One region of the Herbaspirillum hiltneri N3 genome, then DNA from elsewhere that is predicted to be linked to it. Evidence: predicted binding sites of a transcription regulator. Region 1 holds the regulator's gene; each other region holds the start of a gene.
The links. The regulator sigma-54, encoded in region 1, starts transcription at its own class of promoters, with help from an activator protein. The targets are predictions, from matches to a motif close to TGGCANGNAANCTGCTTT.
Positions count from the first base shown of each region.

Region 2: the regulator sigma-54 is predicted to act here: its motif matches at 2,326-2,343, upstream of hmpA (NO-inducible flavohemoprotein).
Region 3: the regulator sigma-54 is predicted to act here: its motif matches at 2,460-2,477, upstream of F506_RS02355 (acetyl-CoA acetyltransferase).

Region 1 covers NZ_CP011409.1:346,193-350,890, reverse strand. Annotated here, with positions in the region: gene F506_RS01610 (KdsC family phosphatase) at 1-203, shown strand, start outside; gene lptC (LPS export ABC transporter periplasmic protein LptC) at 200-811, shown strand; gene lptA (lipopolysaccharide transport periplasmic protein LptA) at 868-1,425, shown strand; gene lptB (LPS export ABC transporter ATP-binding protein) at 1,427-2,170, shown strand; gene F506_RS01590 (RNA polymerase factor sigma-54) at 2,194-3,675, shown strand; gene hpf (ribosome hibernation-promoting factor, HPF/YfiA family) at 3,799-4,152, shown strand; gene grxD (Grx4 family monothiol glutaredoxin) at 4,486-4,698, shown strand, end outside.
Region 2 covers NZ_CP011409.1:2,781,095-2,785,792, reverse strand. Annotated here, with positions in the region: gene F506_RS12640 (methyl-accepting chemotaxis protein) at 1-670, shown strand, start outside; gene norR (nitric oxide reductase transcriptional regulator NorR) at 683-2,242, opposite strand; gene hmpA (NO-inducible flavohemoprotein) at 2,409-3,590, shown strand; gene F506_RS12625 (hemerythrin domain-containing protein) at 3,665-4,075, shown strand; gene pdxR (MocR-like pyridoxine biosynthesis transcription factor PdxR) at 4,122-4,698, opposite strand, start outside.
Region 3 covers NZ_CP011409.1:518,009-522,706, forward strand. Annotated here, with positions in the region: gene F506_RS02350 (acyl-CoA synthetase) at 1-1,158, opposite strand, end outside; gene F506_RS02355 (acetyl-CoA acetyltransferase) at 1,250-2,425, opposite strand; gene F506_RS02360 (TRAP transporter substrate-binding protein) at 2,896-3,933, shown strand; gene F506_RS02365 (TRAP transporter large permease) at 3,961-4,698, shown strand, end outside.

The DNA.
Region 1 (4,698 bases):
TGGGCGACGACGTGATCGACCTGCCGGTGCTGACCAAGGTTGGCTTCACCGCCTGCGTCGCCAACGGTCATCACGACGTCAAGCAGCGTGCGCAATACATCACCGACAGCTGCGGCGGCAATGGCGCGGCGCGCGAGGTCTGCGATTTCATCCTGACCGCGCAAGGCCATTACGAGGCGGCGCTGGCCGCGTACCTGGCATGAGCAATCGCAGCGGCGAACGCGCCGCGCAGCGCATCCGGCTGGTCGTCGTGCTGGTGGTGCTGACCGCGCTGGCGCTCGGCAGCTTCTGGGTGCTGCAGGTCATGCGCCGCGATACCGACGATGCGCTTGCCGCGCGTCCGCGCAGCAAGCCGGATTATTACGTCGAGAAGTTCAGCTACGTGAAGATGTCTGAAACCGGCCATCCGCGCTACGACATCACCGGCGAAAAAATGGTCCACTTCCCCATTGACGATTCGTTCGAGGTGACCTTGCCCGTGATCACCAGCCTGGCGCCGGAAAAGCCATCGATGACACTGCGCTCGAAACGGGCCAGGATTGAAGATGACAACACCAAGATCCACATGTACGACAACGTCAATGCCGATCGCCCGGCCTTCGGCACCGCCGAGGACATGCACCTGAAGACCGAATACCTGCTGCTGCTGCCCGACGAAGACATCGCCCGCACCGACAAGCCGGTCGAAATCACGATGGGCCAATCCATCATGACCGGCACCGGCATGATCGCCAACAATGCGACGCAGGAATTCCAGTTGCTACACAATGTGCGCGGCACGTACCAGCCGCGTACCCGGCCGGCCCGTTAGCCTTCAGCCCCCACGCCAATTGGCATAATCCAAACGAGATACTTGCGCAGGATCCTATGAAAACGACATCCCTACTGCCGCTGCTTACCGTGCTCCTGATGGGCATCGCCGGCGTCGCACGCGCCGAACGCGCCGACACGGAAAAGCCGACCCGCATCGAAGCCGAGCAAATGGTCTACGACGACGTCAAGCAGGTGAAGACGTTCACCGGCAACGTCGTGCTCACGCGCGGCACGCTGCTGATCAAGGCCGGCAAGGTCGTGCTGACCACCGACCCGGCCGGCTATGAACTGGCGATCCTGTATGCGGCGCCCGGCCAGCTGGCGAGCTTCCGCCAGAAGCGCGACGGCGGTCCGAACCTCTGGATCGAAGGCCAGGCGGAGCGTATCGAATACAGCGAAAAAACCGAAATCTCGAAACTGTTCACGCGCGCCCACATGCAGCGCATGGACGGCCCGCGCGTGACCGATGAAGTCAACGGCGAGTTCATCTCCTACGACAGCCGCGCCGAATTCTATTCGGTCAACAACACCAACACCGGCGAAAGCAAACCCGGCGGCGGTCGCATCACCGCGATCATCCAGCCGCGCGTCGATTCTTCGAAGGGCCAATAAGATGGCGATCAGTTCTCTCGTTGTCCGCGGATTGCAAAAGAGCTACGGCGCGCGCCAGGTCGTGCGCGACGTTTCGCTGGAAGTCGCCAGCGGCGAAGTGGTCGGCCTGCTCGGCCCCAACGGCGCCGGCAAGACCACCTCGTTCTACATGATCGTCGGCCTGGTGCCGTCCGACGGCGGCGAGATCGATCTCGACGGTGCGGCGATTTCGCGACTGCCGATTCACGAGCGGGCGCAACTCGGCCTGTCCTACCTGCCGCAGGAAGCATCGGTGTTCCGCAAGCTCAACGTGGAAGACAACATCCGCGCCGTGCTGGAACTGCGCAAAGAAAACGGCGTGTCGCTCAGCCGCGATGAAATCGAAGGCCGCCTCAACAGCCTGCTGCACGAATTGCAGATCGAGAAGCTACGTGAAAGCCCGGCCCTGTCGCTGTCCGGCGGTGAACGCCGGCGCGTCGAAATCGCCCGTGCGCTGGCGACCGATCCGCGCTTCGTTCTGCTCGACGAACCGTTCGCCGGTATCGATCCGATCGCCGTGATCGAGATCCAGCGCATCGTGCGCTTCCTCAAGGAACGCGGCATCGGCGTGCTCATCACCGACCACAACGTGCGCGAAACGCTGGGCATCTGCGACCGTGCCTACATCATCAATCAGGGTACCGTGCTGGCCAGCGGCAGCCCCGACGACATCATCGCCGATGAGTCCGTTCGCCGCGTGTATCTCGGCGAACACTTCCGCATGTAGCACCCAGGCCACCTGAAAACTGAATGAAACAATCCCTCCAGCTTCGCACCTCCCAGCATCTGGCATTGACGCCGCAGTTGCAGCAGTCGATCCGTTTGCTGCAGCTGTCGACGCTGGAGCTGCACCAGGAACTGGAACAGATCCTGTCGGACAATCCGCTGCTGGAACGCCTCGATGACGCGCTCGACAATTCCGTGCGGCTGCTGGCCGACGGCGCCATCAGCAGCCCGCCTTCGGCGCAGGCCGATCCGGTCGAGAACACCGCGGCCAGCGCCGCCCCGGCTGAAGGCGAAGCCGGCGATCCGCAGGACAGCGTAGTCGGCGACGACCACGCCGGCGGCGACACCGACTGGAGCTTCGACGACGTCGCCCGCACCGGCAAGACGCCCGACGACGAAGATTCGCGTCCGCAACTCGAAGCGCATGACATCACGCTGCGCGAACATCTGCAGGAGCAGACGCGCCTGACGGTGCGCAGCCTGCGCGACCGCGCGCTGATCGAACTGATCGTCGATGCGATCGATGACCATGGCTATCTGGAAGAGTCGCTCGAAGAAATCCACGCGCGCTTGCCCGAAGAACTGGAAATCGAACTTGACGAACTGACCATTGCGCTGAAGCTGCTGCAGAGCTTCGACCCGGCCGGCATCGGCGCACGCAGCGCGTCCGAATGCCTGGCGCTGCAGATCCGGCGCTTGCCGAAAGTTGCCTTTGTCACACGCCGGTTGGCGCTGACGATCGTCGAAGATTATCTGGCGCTGTTCGCCCAGCGCGATTTCAACAAGATCAAGAAAGCGCTCGGCTGCGACGATGAAGACCTGCGCGAAGCGCAAGCCGTGATTCGCCAGTGCCATCCGCATCCCGGCGCCGTATTTGCATCGGGCCGATCCGACTACGTGGTGCCCGATGTCATTGTCAAGGCGGCCAAGGACGGCTGGCAGGTTTTGCTCAACCACGACGTGATGCCGCGACTGCGCGTCAACGCCATGTATGCCAATGCGCTCAAGCAAACCAAGGGCGACGGATCGCTCGGTTCGCAGCTGCAGGAAGCCAAGTGGCTGATCAAGAATATGCGGCAACGCTTCGACACAATTTTGCGTGTCGCCCAGGCAATTGTTGAGAGGCAACGCAACTTTTTTTCGCATGGCGCAGTTGCCATGCGCCCCCTTGTGTTGCGCGAAATAGCTGATACACTAGGTCTACACGAGAGCACTATTTCTCGTGTAACGACTCAGAAATACATGCTGACTCCGCATGGCATGTTTGAGTTGAAATACTTCTTCGGCAGCCACGTCGCAACGGAAACAGGAGGTGAAGCTTCCTCCACTGCGATACGGGCTCTCATCAAACAACTGATAGGAGCAGAAGACCCTAAGAACCCACTCTCTGATAGCAAGATTGCAGATATGTTGGCGGAACAGGGCATGGTGGTGGCGCGACGGACTGTCGCGAAATACCGCGAAGTGCTCAAAATCCCGCCGGTAAATCTCCGCAAATCTCTGTAAGTTTTTCTGTAGCAAAGCATCGTTGCTGTGTTCTGTTGAGTTCGGGTGTTTTGTTCTGGTGCTGCCTGCAAGCAACCGGACAATACGTAAGAACCTCCAGCAATCTCACGATAGGAGTGCTGTATGAATCTGACCATTAGTGGCCATCATCTCGATTTGACCCCTGCCATCCGCGAGTACGTGCAAAGCAAGCTGACGCGCATCAAGCGCCACTTTGACCACGTGATCGACATCAGTGTCATTCTCAGCGTAGACAAGCTGACCGAAAAAGAAAAACGCCAGAAAGCAGAAATAAACGTTCATATCAAGGGGAAAGATCTGCATGCCGAGAGCATTGCACATGACCTGTACGCCGCCATCGACATGCTGATCGACAAGCTGGATCGCCAGGTCATCAAGCACAAGGACCGCGTACAAAACCATCACTCGATGGCAAAACGCCTGCCGGAAGAACCGCTTTCCGCAGCTGCCTCGTGATAGCCAACTAGCCGGCGGACTGGACCGGCAACAGAAAAAGGGCGCGCAAGCGCCCTTTCTTGTTTCCGTGACAGCAACTTCCTCATGTATTTCGCGAGCGCTTTCCTATCTTTCAAAATCTTCTACACAATTTCTTCTCAATTTTTTCCGCCTGCTGCTGAGCTATCGAGCTGCCGGTCTTGCAATCCTGTAAATCATTTCCATGTTGGTCACAGCAGACCACAACGAGCCGTGTTGCCTGAAAGACATTTCCCTGTGCAACGGCACTCTCCCAACGCGCGCGCCCGCTTTTTCATATAATGACGGCATTGCGAACTTTTTGAAGGTGTAGTCATGAGCGAAGTCCAATCCTGGATCAAGGAAACCGTTACCCAAAACCCCGTCGTGCTGTTCATGAAGGGCACGGCGCAATTCCCGCAATGCGGCTTCTCGGGCAAGGCGATCCAGCTGCTCAAGGCCAGCGGCGCGGAAAACATCGTCACCGTCAACGTGCTGGAAAGCGCCGACGTGCGCCAGGGCATCAAGGAATACTCGAACTGGCCGACC
Region 2 (4,698 bases), 2.4 Mb from region 1:
CTCGATCAATGAATCCTCGCGCAAGATCGTCGACATCATCAGCGTCATCGACGGCATTGCCTTCCAGACCAATATCCTGGCGCTGAACGCGGCGGTGGAAGCGGCCCGGGCCGGCGAACAAGGCCGGGGTTTTGCCGTCGTGGCGTCGGAAGTGCGCAGCCTGGCGCAGCGCTCATCGGCCGCCGCGAAGGAAATCAAGGCCCTGATTGACGACTCGGTCGCCAAGGTCGACGTCGGCAGCAAACTGGTGGAAGAAGCCGGCTCGACCATGGATGAGGTAGTCAGCAGCGTCAAGCGCGTGACCGATATCGTGGGAGAAATCTCGTCCGCCACCCAGGAGCAAAGCACCGGCCTGGAGCAGATCAACCGGGCTATCGCGCAGATGGATGAAGTCACCCAGCAGAATGCCGCGCTGGTGGAAGAAGCCGCGGCGGCGGCCCAGGCGCTGCAAGAACAGGCCGGCAAGCTGGCGGAGACCGTCAGCGTCTTCAAGCTGGACGGCAATGCGGCCGCGCCGTCCGCCGGCGTCAAGGCGATGCCGAAACGCCCCGTAGCCGTTGCTGCAAAAACCTCCACCAAGCCGGCTCTGCGCGTCGCGGCGGCGTCCAACGGCAAAGCCGTTACCGGCCCGGCACTTGCGCAGGAGGAAGGCGCCTGGGAACAGTTTTAAGGCGGCGAGGTTTTACCTGAGGCCAAGCCGTTTTGCCATGCGGTTCAGGTTGGCGCGGTCCACCCCCAGTTCGCGCGCAGCGGAGGCCACATTGCCGCCGTTGCGCGCCAGGCAGGCGCTGACCAATCTGCGCTCGTAGGCACTCACGGCGTCGCGCAGGCCGCTGCCGTTCTGCAGGTCCAGCTCGGACTGGACCTGTTCTTCATGCGCTGACAACGCCACCGCCTTCTCATTGGAAAGATCGAAATCCTCGGCCGCCAGCGTCAGGATGCGCGGCCGCTCGGGATGCTTGCCGAGCGTCTTGAGCGCGGTGCGGGCGATCACGTGTTCCAGCTCGCGCACGTTGCCCGGCCAGCGGTAATTGAGCAGCACTTCCTGCGCATCGGTCGCCAGCCGCAGGCTCAGCAAACCCAGCCGGAAACGGTTTTCTTCCAGGAAAAACCCGCTGATCAGCAAGATGTCGTGGCCCCGCTCGCGCAACGGCGGCACCGCCAGCGGATACACGCTGAGGCGATGGTAGAAGTCGGCGCGATAGCGGCCCAGCCGCACTTCTTCCTCCAGGTCGCGGTTGGTGGCGGCGATCACGCGCACGTCAACCTTGTGTTCCTCGTCCGACCCGACCCGCTGGATCTGCCCGCTTTGCAGCGCACGCAGCAACTTGGCCTGCACCGTCAGCGACAACTCCCCCACTTCATCAAGGAACAAGGTGCCGCCGTCGGCCAGCTCGAACTTGCCGCGCCGGTCGCCGACCGCGCCGGAAAACGCCCCGCGCACGTGGCCGAACAGCTCGCTCTCGACCAGGGTTTCCGGCAACGCGGCGCAATTGAGGCTGATGATGGGTTTGCGTGCACGCGGCGAGGCGGCGTGGATGGCGTTGGCGACCAGCTCCTTGCCGGTGCCGGTTTCGCCGGTGATCAGCACGGTCATGTTGCTCGGACCGGCCAGCCGCACCTCTTTCATCATCCGCTTGTGCGCCGGACTCTGGCCGATCAGCTCGCGCCGGCTCTGGTTGGCGGCGAGCCGGTAGGCTTCGGCGCGCTGGCGCTCCTGTTCGCTGGTCTCGGCAAGATCATGGATGCGTTCGGCAACATTGACGGTCGCCGCCGCCAGACTCGCGAAGGCCTGCAGCGAGGCCGTATCGACCGAATCGAAGCGGCCCGGCCCGAGCGCGTCCAGCGTCAGCAAACCCCAGGGACGGCCGTTCATGGTGATCTGGCATCCCATGCAATCGTGGACGTGGAGTTCGCCGGAATGCGCTTCGACCAGGCCGTCGTAAGGATCCGGCAAGGACGAGTTGGCCGGAAAACGCGTCGGCGGCAGGTTCGACAACAACACGCGAAAGCGCGGATGTTCGCTCACGCGGAAGCGCCGGCCCAGCGTGTCGCTGCTCAGGCCGTTGATCGCCAGCGGCACCAGCACCTCGCCGTCGAGCCGCAACAAGGCGGCGGCGTCGCAGGGAAACAGCATGCGCAGCGTATCCAGCAGGCGGCGGTAGCGCTCGCTGTCATGCAGCTCACGCGACAAGTCGGCCACCAGCGGAATCAACGCGTCCAGCATGAGCTTTGGAGTCATTTTTACCCTTTTCGAGTCAATATGACTCGGGTCGATTTGACTCGGTCATTTTTTAAGTGACTGATTATAAAAGATTTTTACTCTGGCATGGAGTTTGATTAAGAAGGGGCAGGAAACGAGGATTCCCGACCTCCCGTCTGCTTGTTCAACCCTGAAAGGTACCGCCATGCTCTCCGACGCCCACCGCGCCATCGTCAAATCCACCGTTCCCCTGCTCGAAAGCGGCGGCGAAGCGCTGACCACGCATTTCTACAAGATGCTCATGCGCGACTACCCGCAAGTCATCCCCTTGTTCAACAAGGCCCACCAAGGCAGCGGCGACCAGCAGCGCGCATTGGCCAACGGCGTGCTGATGTACGCGCGCCATATCGACCAGCTCGAACAACTGGGCGGCCTGGTCACCACCATCATCAACAAGCACGTCGCGCTGCAGATCCAGCCGGAACATTATCCGATGGTCGGCGACTGCCTGCTGCGCGCCATCCGCGAAGTGCTGGGCGCGGAAATCGCCACCGACCAGGTCATCGAAGCCTGGGCCGCCGCCTACGGCCAGCTGGCCGACATCCTGATCGGCGCAGAGGAAAACATCTACCAGGCCACCGAAAAAGCCGACGGCGGCTGGCGCGGCCTGCGCAAGTTCGTGGTGGTGCGCCGCGTCGACGAGAGCGAGGAAATCACCTCCTTCTACTTCGCGCCTGAAGACGGCAAGGCCATCATGGAATACCACCCGGGCCAATACATCGGCCTGTGCGTCACCGTCGACGGCGAGGAAATGCGCCGCCAGTACTCGCTGTCGGCCGCGCCGAACGACAAGATGTACCGCATCAGCGTCAAGCGCGAGCCAAACGGCAAGGTCTCGAACTTCCTGCACGACCACATGACGGTCGGCAAGCAGATCGACCTGATGCCGCCATCGGGAGAGTTCACGCTGACCCCGGGTGAACGCCCGCTGGTGCTGATCAGTGGCGGCGTCGGCATCACGCCGATGCTGGCGATGCTGGACGCAGCGCTGCCGAGCAAGCGCCCGGTCGTGTTCATCCACGCAGCGCGGCATGGCGGCGTACACGCCTTCGGCAAGAAAATCGCCGACCTGGCGCAGGAACATCCGCAGTTGCAGCATTACTTCTGCTACGAGCAACCGCGCGAACAGGACCAGGCGCCACATGCGACCGGCTACATCGATCGCGACAAATTGGCCGGCTGGCTGCCGGAGTCGATGGACGTGGACGCCTATTTTGTCGGTCCCAAGTCCTTCATGAAGGCAATCAAGCGCCACCTGCACGAGCTGGGTGTACCGGCGGCGCAGAGCCGTTACGAGTTCTTTGGCCCGGCTGCTTCGCTGGATTAAGCACCGCGCGCCGGGCTGAAGGCAGTCCGGCGCCGTTTCAGACCTGACGAGAATGAGATACCGATAGAAACTCCATGGACATCGACAAATACAAACACCAGCACACGGTCATCTTCGACAACATCCGCAAGCTCAAGGAGTTTTCCCATCTGGGCATCGCCGAGCACGCCGCCGACATCGCCGCACAAGTGATCAAGATGAGCTCCGTCATCAAACTGCACCTGTCGATCGAGGACAAATTCCTTTATCCCGCCTTGCAGGAAGCCAACAATCCTCGCCTGGCCACGATGGGCAAGCAATACCAGCATGAAATGACCCACATCGCCGAAGCCTATGGCGAATTTGCACGCAAATGGAATGATGCCGGCCACGTGGCGGCTGATCCCGACGGCTTCCGCAACGCCGCCAACAAGGTGCTGAAAGTCCTGTTCGACCGCATGCAGCGCGAAGACCGCGATTTCTATCCGATGATCGAGAACGCCTGAAAAGCCGTTGTTGCCCGCTTAGCTGCTTAGTTGCTTACTTAGCTGCTTAGCCGCTGAGCTCTTCCAGGATCGTCCTCACGCGTCCCAGCGCCGTCTCGATGTCGAGCGACTCGATGGCGCCATAGCCGAAGAACAGCGCCGGCTCCGGCTTGACCCGGTAGTAGAACTCGTCCAGCGTGTACAGCGCGACGTCGACCCGGCGCGCCAGCCGCAGCAATTGCGCCATGTCGACTTCGGCCGTCATCTGTGCCGCCAGGTGGAAACCGGCAGTCGTCGGCACCGCGCGCATCCAGGGTTTGAGCGCACCGTTGAGCGCGGCATGCAGCTTTTCGCGGCGTGCGACATAGATGCCGTGGCAGCGGCGGATGTGCTTTTGCAGGTAGCCCTCGTCAATGAACCTCGCCATCGCCCACTGGGTCAGGGTCGGCGTATGCCAGTCCGACAAGCCCTTGACCACGCTCATGGCGCGCAAGATCGACGGCGGCGCAATCACGTAGCCGACGCGCAACTCCGGGTTCATCGACTTGGAAAACGTGCCCACGAACGCCACCAGCCCGTCCTGGTCCATGCTTTGCAGCGAATCCATGGGCCGCCCCTCGTAACGGAACTCGCTGTCGTAATCG
Region 3 (4,698 bases), 170 kb from region 1:
GCAGATTTCGCCGGTCTCGAATGGCTTCAGTTTCTTGCAGCTGTCGTCGAGGATGGCGATTTCCATGCCGGTGCGCGGCATGCCGCAAGAGCCGACGCGCGCCTTCGGATGGGCATCGTCCGCCTCATGCATGTACGGCGGCAGGAAGGTGATGTTGCCGGTCACTTCGCCGAGGCCGTAATACTGCACCAGCACCTTGCCGAGCTTCTTCAACGCGTACACCTGGTCGGCGCGGTACATCGGCGCGCCGGCGTAGATGACATGTCTGAGCGAGCTGTGATCGTAGCGGTCGACCGATTCATCTTCGGTGAGGATCTTGACGATGGTCGGCACGGTGAACATGTTGTCGACACGGTGGCGCTGCACCAGTTGCCAGGCTTCTTCCGGCACCAGGCGTTCGGTCGACAGCAGGATGCTGGCGGCGCCGCGCGCCGTGTTGACGACGGCATGGATGCCGGCGCCGTGCGACAGCGGCGCGACGACCAGCGAGCGCGACTGGTGCGTCAGGCCCGGCAGCAGGTCGGCAAGGTGGTTGGTGACGACGAACGCCATCTGGCCGTGCGACAGCATGCCCGCCTTGGGATGGCCGGTGGTGCCGGAGGTGTAAAAGAACCACAGCGGATCTTCGTAATCGACTTCCACTTCGTCGAAGGACTGATGCGCACCGGACGGCGTCGCCAGCGCTTCGAAATCGAGCTCGCCGGCGCGCGGATCCTGCAGGGCAATCACGTGTTTCAGCGCGGGAGAAATTTCTTTCACCGCGTCGACATAGTTGGCGAAGCCGCGGTCGTACAGCATCACGCTGGCGCCGCTCGACTGGCCGAGGTAGGCCGCTTCCGGCGGCGTGATGCGCACGTTGGTCGGGACCCAGACCATGCCCAGCTTGAAGGCGGCCCAGGCGCTTTCGAAAATCTGCAGGTTGTTGCGGGAGTGGACCAGCATCTTGTCACCCTTGGTCACGCCCAGCTTTTGCAGCGAATGGGCCAGCGTGTCGACGCGGTCGTTGATCTGTTTCCAGGTGGCGATCTTGTCGCCTTTGCCGTCGGCAGTACCGTCGCCGAAGATCAGGCCCGGCTCGTCCGGAAAGCGACGGGCGACGTCGGAGAGAAGCCGCCCCAGGTTCATTACTTTTGTTAACATCGTCTCGCTCGTGTGTATTTTTATATGGATCTTTGTTGCTGCCGCTGCTGTTGCTGTTGTTGCTATTACTGCCGCCGTCCCGAGCTTGTCAGGACGGCGGGGAAAACTGTCAGTGCACGCGCTCCAGAATGCTCACGTAGTTCGCCACCGCAGCACCACCCATGTTGAACACGCCGGCATAGCGCGCATTCGGGATCTGCATGTCGCCCGCGTCATGGCTGGCTTGCATCGCGGCCATCACGTGCATCGACACGCCGGTGGCGCCGACCGGGTGGCCCTTGGATTTGAGGCCGCCGGAAGGATTGATCGGCAGGCGGCCGTTCTTGGCGGTGACGCCGTCGAGGATGGCGCGCGCGCCCTGGCCGGGTTCGGCCAGGCCCATGGCTTCATACTCAAGTAATTCGGCGATGGTGAAGCAGTCGTGTGTTTCCACCAGCGACAGGTCGAGCAATTTCAGGTCGGCCTGCTTCAACGCCTGTTGCCATGCCAGCGCGCCGGCTTCAAAGCGGGTCGGATCGCGGCGCGACAGCGGCAGGAAGTCATTGACGTGCACGGCGGCGCGGAAGGTCACGGCGCGTTGCATGGTCTTGGCGGCGTCGGCGGCGCTCAGCACCAGTGCGGCGGCGCCGTCGGAAATCAGCGAGCAGTCGGTGCGTTTGAGCGGACCGGCGACGAAAGGATTCTTTTCCGAAACATTGCGGCAGAAATCAAAACCGAAATCCTTGCGCATGTGGGCGTAGGGATTGCTCATGCCGTTCTTGTGATTCTTGGCGGCAATGGCGGCCAGCGCATCCGACTGATCGCCGTAACGGTCGAAGTAGGCTTGCGCGATCTTGCCGAACACGCCGGCGAAGCCGCCCGGGATACCGGCCTCTTCTTTGGCGTAGCAGCACTTGAGCAGCACTTCGCCGACTTGTGGTGTGGCCAGCTCGGTCATTTTTTCAAAGCCGATCACCAGCGCATGCCTGGCCTGGCCGGACAAAATCGATTGCATGCCCGAGTGGATCGCGGCCGAACCGGTGGCGCAGGCGTTCTCGACGCGCACGGCCGGCTTGAAGCGCAGCGCGGGCAGGGTATTGAACACCAGCGAGGAGGGAAAGTCCTGGTACAGGAAGCCGCCGTTGAAGGTGCCGATGTGGATCGAGCCGATGTCTTCCGGCGTCAGGCCGGCGTGTTCGATGGCGGCCTTGGCAACCTGGCCGATCAGTGCTTCCGGATCGATGCCGTCGAGCTTGCCGAATTGGGAGTGGTTCCAGCCGGTGATGCAAGGTGAAGATGCAGTCATGTGGATTCCTGAAAAGAGTGTGTTGGAACAGCAATATGCAAAAACGATGCCACGAATTTTTCAGGCCGGGGCAGCATTGCCGCGGTGATTCCTGTTATGGCGGCAGCGCCCGTGCGGGCGGCGTCGGCAGGCCGTGATGGCGGTAAACATAGCACGTTGCACACTGGGACGATTTGCTGCGCTGCAGAATGAGGCCCGGCTGAAACCGCATACAGGTGTCAATCAAGTGTCCAGGCAATGCGACAGGTGTCGCATCAAAATAAACACCCGATTGGCTCTCACATCCCTTGTCGAATCAGGCGTTTATCGAAGAGAATGTGCTTGCAATGCCGACTTCAGGGAGGAACGCCAGTGCCGTCATCGACTTGGCATCCAAATTGCTCTAGGACGCATAAGCAGTGCTGAACAAGTTATTCGTTTCACTCGTATCGGCAACAAACCAACCAAAACTAAAATCAGGAGACAAACAGATGGGCAAACCAACTGCTGGCGTTACACGCCGTCACTTTTTGAAGACCGTATCCATTGCATCGGCTGCTGCTGCGACCGGCATGATGGCGACACAGGCGCACGCCGCCGCTGAATTCACGCTGAAGTACGCCAACAACCTGCCGGCCACGCATCCGATGAATGTGCGCGCCAAGGAAATGGCCGCCAAGATCGCGACTGAATCCAAGGGTCGCATCGACTTCCAGGTCTATCCGAACAACCAGCTCGGCAACGATACCGATACGCTGGGCCAGGTGCGCTCGGGCGCGGTCGACTTCTTCACCTTGTCGCCGCTGATTCTTGGCACGCTGGTGCCGGCTGCGCAGATCAGCGGCGTCGGTTTCGCGTTCAAGGATTACAACCAGGTGTGGGCGGCGATGGACGGCGAGCTGGGTGCGCATGTGCGCAAGCAGATCGACGCCAAGTCGACCGTCTTTGCATTTGAAAAGATCTGGGACAATGGCTATCGCCAGATCACCAACAGCACCCGTCCGATCAACAAGCCGGAAGACCTCAAGGGCATGAAGCTGCGTGTGCCGCCGAGCCCGCTGTGGACCTCGATGTTCCGCGCCTTCGATTCGGCGCCGGCCAGCATCAACTTCGCCGAAGTGTATTCCGCGCTGCAGACCAAGATCGTCGAAGGCCAGGAAAACCCGATGGCGATCATCTCGACCGCCAAGCTGTACGAAGTGCAGAAGTTCTGCTCGATGACCAATCACATGTGGGACGGTTTCTGGTTCCTGGCCAACAAGAAGTCGTTCGAGCGCCTGCCCAAGGATCTGCAAGAGATCGTCACGCGCAATATCAACGAAGCCGGCATGAAGCAGCGCGCCGACGTCAAGGCGCTGAACGATTCGCTGGCGACCGAGATGAAGGGCAAGGGCCTGGCCTTCAACGACACCGACAATGAAGCCTTCCGCGCCAAGCTGCGCAGCGCCGGTTTCTACGCCGAGTGGCACAAGAAGTTCGGCGACGAACCTTGGGCGCTGTTGGAGAAGTACACCGGGAAGCTGGCATAAATGGACGCGGCGATGACAGAAGCAAGAATGCATCCTGCATCGGCATCGGCGCCGGCCAACCCGCTGGCGCGTCTGCTGGCGGGCGTGAACCGCAATGTGATGCACGTTGTCGCCGCCGTGGCGGCAACGCTGGTGGTGGTGGAAACCGGCGTGCTGCTGGCCGGGGTGATCTACCGCTATGCGTTGCACGACCCGCTGATCTGGTCGGATGAACTGGCCTCCACGCTGTTCATCTGGCTGTCGATGCTGGGAGCGGTATTGGCGCTGGACCGGGGCGAGCACATGCGCCTGACGGCCATCGTCAACAAGCTCTCCGACAAATGGCGCGTCTGGCTGGAAACCGTCGCCGCGCTGATCGTCTGCATCTTCGTGCTGATGATCATCCATCCCGCCGTCGACCATGCCTCGGAGCAGATGGCCATCACCACGCCGGCTTTGGAGATTCCCGACGGCCTGCGCGCAGCTGCGTTGCCGGTGGGCGCGATCCTGATGTTCCTGGCGGCGATTGCACGCATGGCCAGCCGCTCCAGCGTCAAACAGGTGCTCTCTGCGGTCGCGGTCGTGGCCGTGATCGGCGCCGTGCTGTGGATCAGCAAGCCGGCCTTGCTGGCCATGGGCAATTACAACCTGATCGTGTTCTTCGTGCTGCTGATCGGTGTCTGTGTCGCAGGCGGCATTCCGATTGCGTTTGCCTTTGGTACGGCGACGATGGCTTATCTGACGATCGCCACCGGCGCGCCGATGATGATCGTGGTCAGCCGCATG